Regions from separate parts of the Erwinia sorbitola genome, predicted to be linked through region 3. Evidence: predicted binding sites of a transcription regulator. Region 3 holds the regulator's gene; each other region holds the start of a gene.
What was found. The regulator CRP, encoded in region 3, controls carbon source genes, mostly activating them, when cyclic AMP is high. The targets are predictions, from matches to a motif close to ATGTGANNNNNNTCACAT.
Positions count from the first base shown of each region.

Region 1: a site for CRP is predicted at 1,433-1,450, ahead of deoC (deoxyribose-phosphate aldolase). Genes of this name have one in related genera too.
Region 2: a site for CRP is predicted at 1,059-1,076, ahead of GN242_RS16500 (beta-galactosidase). Genes of this name have one in related genera too.
Region 4: a site for CRP is predicted at 1,750-1,767, ahead of GN242_RS06055 (YfcZ/YiiS family protein). Genes of this name have one in related genera too.

Region 1 covers NZ_CP046509.1:3,974,438-3,977,580, forward strand. Annotated here, with positions in the region: gene deoA (thymidine phosphorylase) at 1-496, opposite strand, end outside; gene deoC (deoxyribose-phosphate aldolase) at 556-1,335, opposite strand; gene GN242_RS18080 (TatD family hydrolase) at 1,611-2,387, opposite strand; gene GN242_RS18085 (DUF1328 domain-containing protein) at 2,593-2,754, opposite strand; gene osmY (molecular chaperone OsmY) at 2,956-3,143, opposite strand, start outside.
Region 2 covers NZ_CP046509.1:3,628,732-3,631,874, forward strand. Annotated here, with positions in the region: gene GN242_RS16490 (PsiF family protein) at 1-71, opposite strand, end outside; gene iraP (anti-adapter protein IraP) at 228-491, opposite strand; gene GN242_RS21665 (hypothetical protein) at 697-855, opposite strand; gene GN242_RS16500 (beta-galactosidase) at 1,151-3,143, shown strand, end outside.
Region 3 covers NZ_CP046509.1:381,611-384,753, reverse strand. Annotated here, with positions in the region: gene GN242_RS01635 (amidohydrolase) at 1-158, opposite strand, end outside; gene GN242_RS01630 (OsmC family protein) at 444-851, opposite strand; gene crp (cAMP-activated global transcriptional regulator CRP) at 1,218-1,850, shown strand; gene GN242_RS01620 (YccS/YhfK family putative transporter) at 1,908-3,143, shown strand, end outside.
Region 4 covers NZ_CP046509.1:1,335,634-1,338,776, forward strand. Annotated here, with positions in the region: gene mlaA (phospholipid-binding lipoprotein MlaA) at 1-59, shown strand, start outside; gene fadL (long-chain fatty acid transporter FadL) at 165-1,499, opposite strand; gene GN242_RS06055 (YfcZ/YiiS family protein) at 1,877-2,173, shown strand; gene fadI (acetyl-CoA C-acyltransferase FadI) at 2,386-3,143, shown strand, end outside.

The DNA of each region.
Region 1 (3,143 bases), 1.1 Mb from region 3:
GTTTATCTGCCGGAGCCAGCGAGGTGGTCTGGCCAATAATTGCCACACCCACATCTTTAATAATCTGGCGGAAACGATCGTCCTCAGGGAAAATATCAAATCCCGGAATCGCTTCCAGCTTATCCAGCGTACCGCCGGTATGACCCAGGCCACGGCCGGAAATCATCGGCACATAGCCGCCGCAGGCCGCTACCATCGGCCCAAGCATCAGAGAGGTGACGTCGCCTACACCGCCGGTTGAGTGCTTATCCACGATCGGGCCGTTGAGGTTCAGCGCTTTCCAGTCCAGTACTGAACCAGAGTCACGCATCGCCATGGTCAGCGCCACGCGCTCAGGCAGTGACATATCCTGGAAATAGATGGTCATTGCCAGCGCGGCAATCTGCCCTTCCGATACCGTGTTGTCGCGTACGCCAAAGATGAAGGAGCGAATCTCTTCTTCACTTAACGTATGCCCGTCACGCTTTTTACGAATAATCTCTTGTGGCAGGAACATGGTTACCCCCAGTATTTAAATAAAAGTCCGTTTCAAACAGGTGTGATTGGTACAGCCTGTTAGTATTTGCTATTGCTGGTGGCACCGGTGAAACCTGCCGCATTCAGCAGGCTGGCAAGCAGGCTGGAGGCACCAAAACGGAAATGACGGGCATCAGCCCAGCCGGTGCCGAGAATGTCATCGGCCAGTTTCAGATAGATCGCGGCATCGTCGGCGGTGCGCACACCACCCGCAGGTTTAAAGCCGACCTGCTGTTTCACGCCTTTTTCGGCGATCACACGCATCATGATTTCAGCCACTTCCGGGGTCGCATTTACTGGCACTTTACCGGTAGAGGTTTTGATAAAGTCAGCGCCCGCATCAATTGAGATTTCAGAAGCTTTACGGATCAGCGCTTCTTCTTTCAGCTCACCGGTTTCGATAATTACTTTTAGCAGCACGTTCGCTTCAGAACACGCCTTTTTACACGCTTTTACCAGCTCAAAACCGACAGTTTCATTACCGGCGATCAGGGCGCGGTATGGGAATACCACGTCAACTTCATCAGCGCCGTAGGCGATGGCTGCACGGGTTTCCGCCACTGCGATATCAATATCGTCGTTGCCGTGCGGGAAGTTAGTAACGGTCGCAATGCGGATATCCGGAGTGCCCTGCTCACGCAGGGTCTTACGTGCAATCGGGATAAAGCGCGGATAAATGCAGATGGCCGCGGTATTGCCGCCCGGAGATTTCGCCTGATGGCAGAGTTCAATAACTTTTGCATCAGTATCGTCGTCATTCAGGGTGGTTAAATCCATCAGTTGCAGCGCACGCAGCGCCTGAGTTTTTACATCGGACATTGTAGTCTCCAGACAGTTTCGGTTAGGGCTCGGTTGAGAGGTTCAAACCATTGTCGCCCTGTAATGTTAGAATTATAACACTGAGCATTAGACTATTTTGTGGCGCATTTCACAATAAAAGGATTCTTATTTCATAAATATTGTTCGGATGATGAGCAAGATCACAACTAAAAGCAGTTTTAAGCTCAACAGCGACACTCTGAAGGTCACAGTGAAATGTTATAATTATAACATTTGTGCTTTTTGTCGCTAAGGGCGCTAAAAGTTCAGGCCACTCACACGCCAAATATCAGGCGCGTGTTTTCTCGCAGGGTATCAGCAATGTGCTGCGGGGATTCAGGTCTGAGTGCGCACAGTGTTTGCCAGACATCCTTCACCCGCTCAGGACGGTTAGGCTGCCCCTGAAACCCCTGTAATGGCATATCCGGTGAGTCGGTTTCCAGCAGCAGCGAGGCCAGAGGGAGACGGGAAAATGTCTGGCGGGTTTTACTGGCACGCTCATAGGTAATGGTGCCGCCAACGCCTATCGCATACCCGGCGCGGATAAACGCCAGCGCCTGCTGCTCGCTCCCGGCAAACCCGTGCACCACTCCGCGGCGTGGCAGGTCGATACGGCGCAGCTGCATCGCCAGCTTGTCATGGGAACGACGCGAATGCAGGATCACCGGCAAATCATAATTGCGCGCCAGCCGAAGCTGCGCATCCAGCAGCGCCTGCTGGCGCTCAAATTGCGGGTTTTCAATAAAGAGGTCGAGGCCAATCTCCCCGATAGCCACCAGCTTGTCAGGCCGACGTTGCAGATGCTGCTCCAGCATCGCCAGATCCTCTGGCTGATGCTCCGCTATCGCCATCGGATGCACTCCCAGCGCGGCATACACCGCCTGGTGCTGCTCTGCCAGCGCCATCACCGTATCAAAGCGCGCAGCGGAAACGCCCACGGCGATGATCTTCTCCACGCCTGCGGCAGCAGCACGGGTCAGACTGGCTGTTTCGTCACCAACAAATGGCGGAAAATCAAAATGGCAGTGGGTATCAACAAAGCGTAACGTCATGCCCGCGATCCTTTTAAATCGTGATTACTGGCTAAAGCGTAGCGTGTTTATAAGGCAGATAACAGGGGGGAATAGCGGGAGGGAGCGGGGTAAACAGGCTGAAAAAAACTCAGGTATCCTCTCATCTGAACAGAGAGGATACCTGTTATCGGTCACCTGCGTGAGGCATATGCATCTTGTACAGAGCACGCCTCAGGCAATGGCACTAAAGTTTTTTACGTCCGGTAAACAGACTGATAAGAAAGATCACGATACCGACAACAAAGACGATTTTTGCTGCCCATGCCGCTGTACCTGCCAAACCACCGAAACCTAACGCTGCTGCAATCAGCGCGATGATCAGAAAAATAATACCCCATCGAAACATGTGTCTCTCCTTACCAGTAGTGAAATCGAACTTACCCGTGACACTTCGCGCTGCCGGAGGCTGACGGGCATACCGCCTGCCCGCAACCCGAACTGTTTTGGGTATTTTTTTATCATTCACATCACCTGCATCGCAGGGGTGAATGTTTTTTCTTTGTCGCTGAAATAACGGGCAGCCCCTGACTCTCGGGCTGCCGTGTTATTACGATTTAACGGTCAAATCGTTTTTAACGCTTTTCACGCCTTCAATGGCTTTAGCAATGCCTTCAGCTCGTTCAGACTGCGCCTGAGTTTTTACCGTACCGGACAGCTGTACCACGCCATTGGTGGTTTCCACTTTCACATTACGTGAAGGTACGATGTCATCAGCTAACAGTTTAGCTTTAATTT
Region 2 (3,143 bases), 1.5 Mb from region 3:
TCTGCGGCGCCAGCATAGCCGGCGGCGGTGAGCGACAACAGGGCTGCTGCTATCAGTAATTGAACTTTCATTCACATACCATCCCAATTTGGTTATAAGCACAATATCAGTGTGGCATGGCTTTTATTTTCAGCGAGTGAATCGGCAGGGAAATTTAAGAAAGGTGATATTAATACGCGCATCGCCACATACATGTGAGCACGACCGCGTTTTAATCAGGCTGGAAATTACTGCCGGGGATGATTCAGCAGGCGCTGGATATAGTTTTCCAGCATAGAGGCGTCTTTAGTATAGTCAGGAGCCATTGAGGTTGATGCGGTGTGCATTGCCTCAGAAATACTGGTGTTGATCTGCTGTAGCTGATTGCTATCCAGCTTGCGCAGCAGTGCCGTCACCACAATTTCCAGCGCTTCAACCTGAGCGACCAGTTCCTTTGACTCTTCTTCTTTTTCCGCCAGTCTGACCAGTAATTCAGCAATGAGATTTTTCATGCGACTGTCTCAGCGAGTTAAAGCAAGACGGTATCATTCTCATAAAAAAAAGAAAACTGATATTCACGTTATAATTTCGTGACTTATGCCCCAAAACAGAGCAATTAATGCACTATTTTTATGCGAAACGTTTCGCTGAATGACGGCTGTTTATCAACGGCCAGAAATAAATCGGGAACGGAATTCGTCCCCGACCTGTCACTCTCTAGCGCCCCTGCTCCATAAAGCCACCGCGAGGGCCGCCGCCACCGCCGCCGCCATGTCCTCCTCCCCAGCCACCGCCACCACCCGGAGGTGGAAACAGACAACCGCTTAATGCTGCGACCAGCGCAATAATACTGACTGTTTTAATAATACGAACCATGATAACCCCTGGTATTGCTGTGAATAACAACTGGCGCTGATAGTAAGCGTCACATCTGTCACCCACAATGCAGAATACTCTGGTTCCCCGCCGTTTTAACCGGAGGTAACGACGCTTAACGCTTTCCTGCTGTTTTACCGCTATTTTCCCGCTATAACCCTGCGGCAGACGGGACATTTACCGATTATCTTCAGCGGAAAATGTTGAGATCGGCATCGCATACCACGCTATTTTTTCTTTACTTCATGGCTGTTCAGCATCAATGTGAGCGCATAACATTTTCGAGGAATCTGGCATGACCGACTTCGCACCACTCTCTCTGCAACAGCTACTGTCTCAGCGTCACTGGGAAAATCCGGCGGTCACGCAGCTTAACCGTCTGCCTGCCCATCCTCCTTTTGCCAGCTGGCGAAACGTGGAGGCAGCAAGGGACGATAGCACCAGCCCAAGTATCCGGAAGCTGAATGGAGAGTGGTGTTTCAGTTATTTCTCTCGCCCGGAGTCAGTTCCTGATGAGTGGATCAGCGCCGATTTACCACAGTCAGACCGCTTAATCGTTCCCGCTAACTGGCAGATGGCGGGCTATGATGCGCCGATATATACCAACGTACAGTATCCGATCCCGGTTGATCCCCCCTACGTTCCGGCCGAGAACCCCACCGGATGTTACTCGCTCACATTCGATTGTCATGCTGACTGGCTGGACAGTGGCCAGACGCGTATTATTTTTGATGGCGTCAACTCCGCCTTCTATCTGTGGTGTAACGGGGAATTTATCGGTTACTCCCAGGACAGCCGCCTGCCCGCTGAGTTTGACCTCAGCCAGAGTTTGCAGGCGGGTGAGAACCGTATTGCCGTGATGGTATTGCGCTGGTGTGACGGCAGCTATCTTGAAGACCAGGATATGTGGCGCATGAGCGGGATCTTCCGCGATGTCAGCCTGCTGCATAAGCCCGCGATCAGGCTGTGTGATGTTCAGATCGAAACGCACCTCAGCCCGGAGTATCGCTCTGCACAGTTAAAAGTGCTGGCCCTCACTTCGCTGACGGATGCCAGCGACTATCAATTACAGGTTACGCTGTGGCGAGAAGAGCAGCAGATTGCCCAATATCAGCAGCCGTTTGGCACTGAAATTATCGACGAACGTGGACGCTACCTCGATCGCACACGCCTGACGCTGCACGTCGATCGCCCCCTGCTCTGGAGCGCTGAAACTCCTGATCTTTATCGCTTGGTAGTAGCTCTGCTGGATGCCGATGGCACCCTGATTGAGGCAGAAGCTTATGACGCAGGCTTCCGTCACGTCGAGGTCAGCGGTGGGCTGCTGAAGCTTAACGGCAAGGCGCTGCTGATTCGTGGCACTAACCGCCATGAGCATCATCCTGAGCATGGGCAGGCGGTAGATGAAGCCACCATGATTCAAGATATCCTGCTTATGAAGCAGCATAATTTTAATGCGGTGCGCTGCTCTCATTATCCAAACCATCCGCTATGGTATCGCCTGTGCGACCGCTTTGGACTGTATGTGGTCGATGAGGCCAATATCGAAACCCACGGGATGCAGCCGATGAACCGGCTGTCTGACGATCCCGCCTGGTTCAACGCCTTCAGTGAACGCGTGACTCGCATGGTGCAGCGCGATCGTAACCATGCCTGCATTATTATCTGGTCGCTGGGTAATGAGTCCGGCCATGGCAGCACCCACGATGCGCTGTATCGCTGGATTAAAAGCCAGGATCCAACTCGTCCGGTTCAGTATGAAGGCGGCGGGGCCGCTACAGCCGCCACCGATATCATTTGCCCGATGTATGCACGTGTCGATCAGGATCAACCGTTTGATGCGGTACCTAAATGGTCGATTAAAAAGTGGATCGGTCTGCCGGAGGAGAACCGCCCGCTGATCCTTTGCGAGTATGCCCATGCGATGGGCAACAGTTTTGGCGGTTTCGATCGTTACTGGCAGGCCTTCCGCCAGTTCCCACGTTTGCAGGGCGGTTTTGTCTGGGACTGGGTCGATCAGAGCCTGACGCACCATGACGAAAACGGTACTCCTTTCCAGGCTTACGGCGGTGATTTTGGCGATACCCCCAATGACCGTCAGTTCTGTATGAACGGGCTGGTATTTGCCGATCGCACTCCTCATCCGGCACTGTTTGAAGCCCAGCGCGCCCAGCAGTTCTTCCAGTTTGAGCTGACCTGTACCGCGCCATTAACCGTGCGTGTTAACAGCGAATACCTGTTCCGCCGCTGTGACAACGAGCAGCTGCACTGGCGTATTGAACATCAGG
Region 3 (3,143 bases):
GGCCGGGTGAGGGTTAACGGGCCAAACTTTGCCAGTTCAGCGGCAACATAATCTGCCGTTCCCTGCTCATGAAAAGAGAGTTCAGCGTTTGCGTGAATATGACGCCGCCATTGCAGTACCTTTGATGTGACATCGTGAATTAAACTCTCAGTATTCATCAGTGCTCCTTGATTGGTTGCAAGGTTAAGACCACAAACCAGACAACCCGGACGTTCGTTTAACCAGCCCGCAGGCCAGCAAGAAAGAAAGCAAAACAAGGAAAAATATACTGCTGGAGTCATCCACTCGCTGTGGCGTGAAATGCGGGTAGTTACCGTTCCGCATGATGTGCAGAAAATTGGCTATCAAAGGGGACAAATCGAAACAGGGAGGGGAAGATCACGGCAAGCTGCATCAGTTTCGGGCGGCCTGATAAGACCGCCGATTGGATTAAATCATCACTATCAGGTCAGCTCTATCACTTCATAGCTGTGGGTGATCTCCACGCTTTTCCCCAGCATAATCGCCACTGAGCAATATTTCTCTGCGGAGAGATCGACCGCACGTGATACCGCTTTATCGCCCAGAGCCTTGCCGCTGACAATAAAGTGCAGGTTGATATGGGTGAAAATGCGTGGAGCCTCTTCACGGCGTTCTGACGTCAGTTTAACCTCACAGTCGGCGACATCGTTACGGCCTTTCTGCAAAATAGACACCACGTCGATAGCACTACAGCCCCCGGCCGCCATCAGCACCATTTCCATCGGGCTGGGAGCTTTATCCCCTGCATTTCCATCCATCAGAATCTGATGGCCTGAGGAGGATTCTCCCAAAAACGTCATTCCTTCAACCCACTTAACTCGTGCATGCATCGCAAAATCCTCTCATTGAACCAGTGCAGAAAGAGTACGCTGCGCTAACAAAAACGGCAACGCCGCCGTTTTACAACTATGCTGAAGCGAGACAACAGAAGACAGTCTTGTAAAGCTGTGCTACAAACGAGGCTGCAATATTTTACTGGCATGAGAATGCACAGTAAAAACGGGACGACAGCTCGAGCCATGCTCCTAACAGAGGCCCGTACAAATTTCCTATGGGAACGCTTGACTATTTCAACGCCTGGCAGGGATTTAGCCCTGTATATCCAGCCTCCTCGCGCAGCAGTTCGGCGGCAACGCCTCTGTCACTCGTAGATGAAGGGTATATTTAGGCACGATTACAACAGAGGATAACAGCGAATGGTTCTCGGCAAACCGCAAACAGACCCTACTCTCGAATGGTTCCTGTCTCATTGCCATATTCACAAATATCCATCCAAAAGCACTCTGATTCATCAGGGTGAGAAGGCGGAAACCCTCTACTATATCGTTAAAGGATCGGTAGCGGTGTTAATCAAGGATGAAGAAGGCAAAGAGATGATCCTCTCCTACCTCAACCAGGGCGACTTTATTGGCGAACTGGGTCTCTTTGAAGAGGGGCAGGAGCGTAGTGCGTGGGTACGTGCGAAAACAGCCTGTGAAGTGGCTGAAATTTCCTATAAAAAATTCCGTCAGTTGATTCAGGTGAATCCTGACATTCTGATGCGCCTGTCTTCACAGATGGCGCGTCGCCTGCAAGTCACCTCAGAGAAAGTGGGTAACTTAGCTTTCCTTGATGTGACCGGACGCATCGCCCAGACGTTACTGAATCTGGCGAAACAACCGGATGCCATGACTCACCCGGATGGTATGCAGATTAAAATCACCCGTCAGGAGATCGGCCAGATCGTCGGCTGCTCCCGTGAAACCGTAGGTCGTATTCTGAAAATGCTGGAAGATCAGAACCTGATCTCCGCACATGGTAAAACCATCGTTGTTTACGGCACACGTTAACCGGCTCTGAACCCACGGCGCGACCCCCTGTCGCGCCGTTTTTATTTGGTGTGGCTCATGTGGCGGAGAATCATCTATCATCCCGAAGTGAACTATGCACTCAGGCAGACGCTGGTGCTCTGTTTACCTGTGGCGATCGGCTGGATGCTCGGCCATCTGCAAAACGGCCTGCTGTTCTCTTTAGTTCCTGCCTGCTGTAACAATGCTGGTCTTGATACCCCGCACAAGCGTTTCTTTAAACGCCTGATCGTCGGAGGCTGCCTGTTTGCCTTCAGCAGCTTTTTGATTCAATACGCTGGTGCCGAAGGGGTTCCCCTACCGCTGATCCTGCTGGTGATGGCGCTACTGCTTGGCGTCACCGGTGAGATCAGCCCGCTGCACGCACGTCTGCTTCCCGCATCGCTGATTGCCGCTATCTTCACCCTCAGCCTGGCCGGACGCATGCCAATGTGGCAGCCGCCGCTGCTCTATATTCTTGGCACTGTCTGGTACGGCGCTTTTAACTGGTTCTGGTTCAGGCTGTGGAAAGAGCAGCCGATGCGTGAAACACTCAGCCTGCTGTATCGGGAACTTGCCGACTATTGCGAAGCCAAATATAGCCTGCTTACCCGGCTTACCGACCCGCAAACTGCCTTGCCACCGCTGCTGGCGCGCCAGCAAAAAGCCGTCGATCTGATTAATACCTGCTACCAACAGATGCATATGCTTTCGGCCAGCCGCGATAGCCACTACCAGCGTCTGACACGGGCATTTCAGGTGGCGCTTGATTTACAGGAGCATATAGCGGTCAGCCTGCATCAGCCGGAGGAGGTGCAGAAGCTGGTGGAGCAGAGCCACGCCGAGGCGGTGATCCGCTGGAATGCGCAAACCATCGCCGCCCGCCTGCGCGTGCTGGCCGACGACATTCTCTACCACCGTTTTCCAGAGCGTTTCACCATGGAGAAACAGCTTCAGGCACTGGAGAAGATCTCCCGTCAGCATCCGGATAATCCGGTCGGCCACTTCTGCTACTACCACTTCAGCCGCATCGCCCGCGTGCTGCGTACCCAGCGTCCACTGTACCGCCGTGACCTGATGGCCGATCGCCAGCGCCGCCTGCCGCTGCTTCCTGCGTTGAAAAATTACCTGTCGTTAAAATCTTCAGCCCTGCGCACTGCCGCGCGTTATGCGGTGATGCTGGCCTTTGCCAGTTCACTGGCGCTGTTCTTCAACCTGCCAAAACCTTACTGGGTACTGATGACAGTGATGTTTGTCAGCCTCAACGGCTACAGTGCAACCCGGGTACGGATTCAG
Region 4 (3,143 bases), 950 kb from region 3:
AGGAAAATCCAAACGCTGACGCGATTAAAAATGATTTGGGTGATATTGATTCTCAGTAATTGATACAGCCAGAGGCGCTGAGTAGAGAGGATAATACCGCTCTCTTTTGGAAATAAAAAAACCCCACGATGTGGGGTTTTTTATATCTGAAATAAGCGTGGCGATCAGAACTTATAGTTAAAGCTGGCACCGTAAAGCCAGGCTTTACCGCTGGAAGTAAAGGTATAAGGCGTTGCCTGCCCATTTTGCGCGGTGGCAATCGGATCGGTTCCCTCTTTAACGGTTACTTTCTGGCCGTGCATATATGAGATACCGACATCGACTGACGCATCTTTATTAAAGGCGTAAGAGGTACCGGCACTCAGCCACAGGCGATCCTGATCCGGGATAGAGATAGAGCGTTTATCCGATGGAACCGGGCTGTCATCGAAAGCGATACCGGTACGGAATGTCCAGTTTTCATCGTAGAAGTAGCTGGTTCCCAGTGCGATGCGGTAAGCGTCATGGAAGCTTTCATCTTTGTAGAACAGCTCCTGGCCGTTACTTCCGGTGGCTTTCAGCTCCTGGAACTGGCTCCAGCTGGTATAGGCCATGCTGTAGTGAACCGCCCACTGAGGTGCCACTTTATGGTAGCCGGAAATTTCCCACATCTCAGGCAGATTCAGTGTTAATGCGCCTGAAACAGTATTGCCGCCGGTACCGGAAGGCAGGCCAAACTGACCGCCGATTGGGTTATACGCTACGGGAATATCGCTGCTGTAATCCCCGTCGAAGTCGATTTTAACTTCTGAACGGTAGCTCAGGCCGAAGCGGTTATTCTCATCCACTTCATACAGAACCCCCGCATTCCAGCCGTATCCCCACTCATCGCCTTTCAGATGTGCGATTTGGGTATCTGCCGGAGCAGCAGGCAGGCCCGCTGCGGGTAAGAATCCGCCCAGCTCACCGATATTTCGTTCGATTTTCGCCCGGGCATAAACCGCATCAAAGCCTACGCCTACGCTGAAGTTCTGGTTAATACGATAGGCGGTGCTCAGATTAAGATTCATCGTCATCAGATCGGTTTTACCCCCGAACGGGCCGCCGGCATAACCGTCGTTGAACTCCGTCGCCAGACCGTAGTTACTGGTAGCGGAAGCCCCAATCCACCACTGATCGTTAAGCGGCTGGACGTAATGAATATTTGGCACCCACTGAGTTGGGGCAATATTATCGGCATTCAGACTATTACCTGCGCCTGACTGCCCTTGAATATTTACATCGGGGTCGATAAATACCGCACCGATGGAGAACATAGGTCGATCCATTAATGCCATGGTAGCCGGATTACGGCTGGCCGATGCGGCGGTATCACCCATCGCACCTTCGCCTGAATAAGCGCGCCCGAGGCCAATACTGGAAAATTCATTCAGTTGAAAGCCAGCCGATAAAGCATTCGAAGAAACAAGCGCCACTGCTGCTGCGAGTGCAGACTTAGCGAACAGGTTTTTATGGTTCATGACCACAACCTCATTATCTGATTTTTATTAAACTCTGTTACTCAACGTAACAAGGGATCGCGGATTCTAGGGACTGACAGACAACGAACAAATCAGACCAGTGGGCCAAGTATAGGTCTGACCTGTACACATGTTGCAATAATGTTTTCCACTTATTTCAAAAATGATGCTGGAAAAGCGATCTGGATAACAAAAAACTTACACTTGGATTAACTGCGCCTCAGTGTGACTTGTTTCGGATCAAATAATAGTGTGATTTTCATCACTTAATGCGTTCATTTTCCCCGATAGCTGGAGCTGAATGAGGGGCGGGCGTAGACTAATATCCATCTAACTTACTTTTGCCGCCCGCACCGTGACGGCAAGCCGGAGGATCTATGACCGACGCTATTAACCGCTGTAATGCCAGTGAAACTGCCGCGTGCTGCTGTCTCGATGTTGGAACAGTGCTGGATAATACTGACTGCACCGCCACCTACAGCCATAAATTTGAGCGACGCGACCAGGCCGAAGCTATGCTGCAAGAGCTGAGTGATAAAGCCCGTGCCGTTGAGTCAGAACCCTGCCTGATCGAGAGCCGCTTCAGCGAATTGCCGGACGGTGTGCAGCTGGACGTTAACTTCACCTTTAGCTGCCAGGCAGAAACGATGATTTTCCAGCTGGGCCTGCGCTAATCTCCCGGTGGAGGGCATCCGCCCTCCGCCAGAATCGTGTCTGTTATCTCATTTCTTCCCTTCTGTCATAGCGCCCGTCATTATTCTGGTTAACACTGATCAGGTCAGACCTCTTGGCAATGATGCCGTTTATCTAAGCTATGCTCCCGTTTATGTGCTTGCAGCCAACGCGTCTGCAACACCTCGTCACGGTGAATAACAAGGTGAGAATAATGAGTAAAGCCATACCCTTGCTGACACGTCAGGGTGACCGTATCGCCATTACCCATGGGCTGCGCACTCCTTTTGCCCGTCAGGCCACCGCTTTTCACGGCATTCCTGCACTGGAGCTGGGGCGTATGCTGGTCAGTGAACTGCTGGCGCGCAGCGAAATCCCTGTTGATGCCATCGGGCAGCTGGTTTTTGGTCAGGTGGTGCAGATGCCGGAAGCGCCCAACATTGCCCGCGAAATTGTGCTGGCAAGCGGCCTGAGCGTCCATACCGATGCCTACAGCGTCAGCCGCGCCTGCGCAACCAGTTTTCAGGCGGTGGCAAATGTGAGCGAAAGCCTGCTGGCGGGCACCATCCAGGCAGGTATAGCCGGAGGTGCAGACTCCTCATCCGTGCTGCCGATTGGCGTCAGCAAAACGCTGGCACGGGCGCTACTGGATCTCAGTAAAGCGCGTACTTTAGGACAAAAACTGAAAATTTTCAGCCAGCTGCGCCCCCGCGACCTGCTGCCGGTGCCGCCTGCGGTGGCAGAATACTCAACCGGTCTGCGAATGGGCGATACCGCCGAACAGATGGCTAAAGATCATGGTATTACCCGCGAGCAGCAGGATGCGCTGGCACACCGTTCTCATCTGCATGCAGCCCGCGCATGGCAGCAGGGCCTGCTAAATGACGAAGTGATGACCGCCTACACGCCGCCGTGGAAGCAGCCTTTTCAGCAGGATAATAACGTGCGCAGCGCCTCCAGCCCGGAAGACTA